2 regions of the Cupriavidus sp. R6-3 genome follow, and region 1 is predicted to be linked to the other one. Evidence: predicted binding sites of a transcription regulator. Region 1 holds the regulator's gene; the other holds the start of a gene.
The links. Region 1 encodes LexA, which represses DNA repair genes until DNA is damaged. Its sites were predicted from a motif close to ACTGTATNNNNATACAGT; they were not measured.
Positions count from the first base shown of each region.

Region 2: AC6EI8_RS02765 (putative DNA modification/repair radical SAM protein) is a predicted target of LexA. The motif match lies at 1,028-1,045, and genes of this name have one in related genera.

Region 1 is NZ_JCBAJO010000082.1:10,300-12,499, forward strand. It holds gene AC6EI8_RS14250 (hypothetical protein) at 209-382, opposite strand; gene lexA (transcriptional repressor LexA) at 506-1,162, opposite strand; gene AC6EI8_RS14260 (asparaginase) at 1,431-2,200, shown strand, end outside.
Region 2 is NZ_JCBAJO010000007.1:3,306-5,505, reverse strand. It holds gene AC6EI8_RS02765 (putative DNA modification/repair radical SAM protein) at 1-1,016, opposite strand, end outside; gene AC6EI8_RS02760 (SOS response-associated peptidase family protein) at 1,232-2,200, shown strand, end outside.

The sequences.
Region 1 (2,200 bases):
GAGTTGTAAAGGTTTGTTGCGATGCGCGAGAGCCGTCGCTTTCGATCGGGCTGCCATATCCCGCGTCTCGCGCGGACGCGCGCGCAGGCGCTCAACGCAGTCGATCTTGTCGCTGCGATCGCACGAACGCGGCTTGCCTCGCACGTTCGAATTCACGCGCCAGACCTCCCGCGCTCAACCGCACGCGATCAACTTCACGCGTTCAACTTCACGCATTCAACTTCACCCCCGGCTGATCGAGTTCGAGCATCCGGCAGATCGCGGCCATGCTGCCGACCATGGTGCGGCGCTGCGCGCCCTGGTAGATGCGGACACCTTTGGACTGGCGGAACGGCGTGGGCTTGACGGGGTAGCGGGTCAGGGAGCGGTCGGCTTGCAGCATGGTGGTCCTCTTCGGTAAGGCGTCAGCGGAAGTCTTGCGGCAACACGGGGCCCTGCGGCTCGTGTGGCTGCATGACTGAGGTTGGCGCCAAGGCGGCGGCGCCTGCCGGATTGCTTCGTTGGGCTAGAAGCCGGACTGGCGGATCAGTCCGACGGCGATGCCTTCAAGCGAGAATTCCTCGCGTCCGGGCCGCACGATGATGTTGGCGAAGTCCGGGTTCTCGGCGATCAGCTCGATCGCGTCGCCGCGATGCTTGAGCCGTTTGACGGTCACGTCCTCGCCGATGCGTGCCACCACGATCTTGCCGTTGGCGGCATCCTGCGCGCGTTTGACCGCGAGCAGGTCGCCATCGAAGATGCCGGCGTCGCGCATGCTCATGCCGCGTACGCGCAGCAGGTAGTCGGGGCGTTCGTCGAAGACCGAGGCGTCGACCTGGTATTGCCGGTCGATATGCTCGGCCGCCAGGATCGGGCTGCCGGCGGCGACACGGCCGACCAGTGGCAGCGTCAGCTGCATCACGCCGGCCATCGGCAGCGAGAACTGGTCCGGCATTTCGGAGTCGCTGCGATTGACCTTGAGCCGGATGCCGCGCGAGGCGCCGGGCGTCAGCTCGATCACGCCCTTGCGAGCCAGCGCGCGCAGATGTTCTTCGGCCGAGTTCGGCGACGAAAAGCCGAATTCCGCAGCGATCTCGGCGCGGGTCGGCGGAATGCCGGTCTGCCGGATGGTGTTGCGGATCAGGTCGAAGATCTGCTGCTGCCGGGGTGTCAGAGTCGCCATGGCTTGTCCGTGTTGTTGTATCCGGTGGCGGTCCGGCCGGTGGCGCGCGCTGCGAAGCGTGCAGGCCGTCGGTGGCCGCCATGTGCAACACTGTACGTTTGAACAGTGTGCTGTGATTTTATACAGTATCGATCGAAGTGCAAGAGGAATTTGCATCCTCGTCCACTTTCGGGGCCGGACGGTCGGGCTGCGGGGCAGGGCAAGACCGTAGGGGAGCGGGCCGTCGCGGCGGGTACAATCGCCGCCTGTTTACGGATATCTCGTGCCCATGACCTTGCCTCGCGTGATCGTTCTTGCCACTGGCGGCACCATCGCCGGTTCCTCGTCCAGCGCCGCCAGCAGCGCGCGTTATCAGGCGGCGACCGTGCCGGTGTCGGCACTGCTCGAGGCTGTCCCGGCGCTGAAGGACGTCGCGCGGATCGAGGCGGAGCAGGTCGCGCAGATCGACAGCAAGGACATGTCGTTCGGCCTGTGGGCGCGGCTGGCCGCGCGGGTCCACCACTGGTCCACGCAGGACGACGTGGCCGGCATCGTGATCACGCACGGCACCGATTCGCTCGAAGAAACGGCGATGCTGCTGCATCTTGCCGGCGTGGCCAGCGTGCCGGTGGTGCTGACCGCGGCGATGCGGCCGGCGACCTCGCTGTCGGCGGATGGCCCCCTGAACCTGCTCGATGCCGTACGCGTCGCGGCGCATCCCGACGCGGCGGGCAAGGGCGTGCTGGTGGTCATCAATCAGGAGATTCATGCAGGACGCGACGCGGTCAAGGCGCACACCTCGGCCGTCGACGCGTTCGCCTCTCCGGGCACCGGGCCGATCGGGCTGGTGCAGGACGCGCTGGTGCGCTTCACGCGTGCGCCGCTGCGTCTGCCCCGGCAGGCCCTGCCGCTGCCGCAGAACTGGCCCGCGGTCGAGATCGTCGCCAGCTATGCGCAGCCGGGCCGCGTGGTGGTCGATGCGCTGGTCGCCAGCGGAGTGCGGGGCCTGGTGGTCGCGGCGGCCGGCAATGGATCGATCCACGAGACGCTGGTGGCAGC
Region 2 (2,200 bases), on a different contig from region 1:
CGCATGCCGATGCCGGGCACCCGGGCGATCAGGGCCTGCGGCGCGCGGTTCAGGTCGACCGGAAACGACTCGCGATGCGCCAACGCCCAGGCCAGCTTCGGATCGATGTCCAGCGGCAGGTCGCCGCCGGCCTGGAACAGCTCCTCGGCCTGGAAGCCGTAGCCGCGCATCAGGAAGTCGGCCTGATACAGCCGATGCTCGCGCAGCAACGGCGGCGCCTGCGCGGGCAGGCCGGACGGGCTGTCGGGAATCGGGCTGAACGCCGAGTAATAGACCCGCTTGAGCTTGTACGCGCCGTACAGCGTCTGCGCGGTCTGCAGGATGGTGCGGTCGTCGGCGTCGTCCGCGCCCACGATCATCTGCGTGCTTTGCCCGGCCGGCGCGCGGCCCGGCGCCTGCCTGTCGCTCTCGGCCTCCTCCTGCGCGAGGCGGATCGAGCCCATGGCACGCTTGATCGTATGCGCGTTCTTCTCCGGCGCCAGCCGTTGCAGCCCGTCGTCGGTGGGCAGCTCGATATTGACGCTGAGCCGGTCGGCATACTGCCCGGCCTGCGAGATCAGCCGGGGATCGGCGTCCGGAATCGTCTTCAGATGGATATAGCCGCGGAACTGGTGTTCGTCGCGCAGCGAACGCGCGACCTGGACCAGCTGCTCCATGGTGTAGTCGGCGCTGCGGATGATGCCGGAACTGAGAAAGAGCCCGTCGATATAGTTGCGCCGGTAGAAGTCCAGCGTCAGGTCGACCACCTCACGCGGCGAGAAGCGCGCCCGCGGCACGTTGCTGGAGCGGCGGTTGACGCAGTACTGCCAGTCGTACTGGCAGAAGTTGGTCAGCAGGATCTTCAGCAGCGAGACGCAGCGCCCGTCGGGCGTGAAGCTGTGGCAGATGCCCGCGCCGGTACTGGCGCCCAGTCCGCTTTTGCCGAGCGAATCCCGTTTCGGCGCGCCGCTGCTGGCGCACGAGGCGTCGTACTTGGCGGCGTCGGCCAGGATTTCCAGCTTGGTGAGCAGTTCCATCGGGTGCTGATACTGTATGGATATACAGTATTATAGGCGCTATCGCGTTTGCGCGGCCGATTTCCCGCGGGACAAGGCGGCAAGGTTGGCCGGCGCCATGCCGCCCGGCCTCAAGCCTTGACCTCGTGCGGCGGGAGCCCCGGCTCAATACCGATGTCCGCCGCCACCGAAGCCTGCGAGGATGGCGCCATCGTGGCCGTCAAGGGGAGAGGCCGATGTGCTACGCCGCGCAGATCAAGGCCGATTTCAGGAAATTCACGCGCGAATACGGCGCGGTGATGAGCCTTCGCCAGTTCTTCGAATTGTTCTGGCAGAAGCGCAAGGACCAGGAATGGCAAAAGGTGCCCAAGGCGATGCGCATGGCCTTCGCGCAGGCCGGTTCCAGCTCCGACGAGGAGTGCGAGCTCGCGGCGCTGATCGCCGCGGGCGACCGCGAACAGGCCAATGCGCTGGAGGCCGAACTGTTTCGCCAGAAGACCCGCCTTGCGCAGGCGGAGCGCGCGCTTGCCGGCCGGCCCACCCGCAAGGCCGAGAACGAGCAGCGCATCGCCGCCGACAAGATCGCCCGCCTGCAGCAGAACCTGGCCGACCTGCAGCGTGCGGTGCCGGTGCCGGAGGACGCGATGATCTTCCCGGGTTATTACGCGCCCGTGATGATCATGATGGACGGCCAGCGCGTGATCGTACCGATGCGCTACCGCTGCCGGCTGCCCGGCTGGGACGTCGCCATGGAAAGAAAGAAGCCCGGCACCTACAACGCGCGCCGCGACAATCTCGAGACGGCGTGGCGCCAGCTGTTTGGCTATCGCCACGGCATCCTGCCGATCCGCGCCTTTCATGAACACGTGGCCCGGCACCGGCTGGAGCGCCGCGAGCTCGGCCCGGACGAAAAGGAGCAGAGCGTCGTGCTGGAGTTCCGTCCCGAGCCGCCGCAGGATCTATTGATCGCCTGCCTCTGGTCGCATCACAAAGGCGAGGCCGGCGAGCCGGATCTGTATTCGTTTGCCGCGATCACCGACGAGCCGCCCCCGGAAGTCGCCGCGGCCGGCCATGACCGTTGCGTCATTCCGATCAAACCGGAGCACGTGGACGCCTGGCTCAATCCAGACCCCGGCAATCTGGCCGCCCTGCACGCGATCCTGGACGACCGGGAGCGGCCGTTCTTCGAATATCGGTTGGCGGCT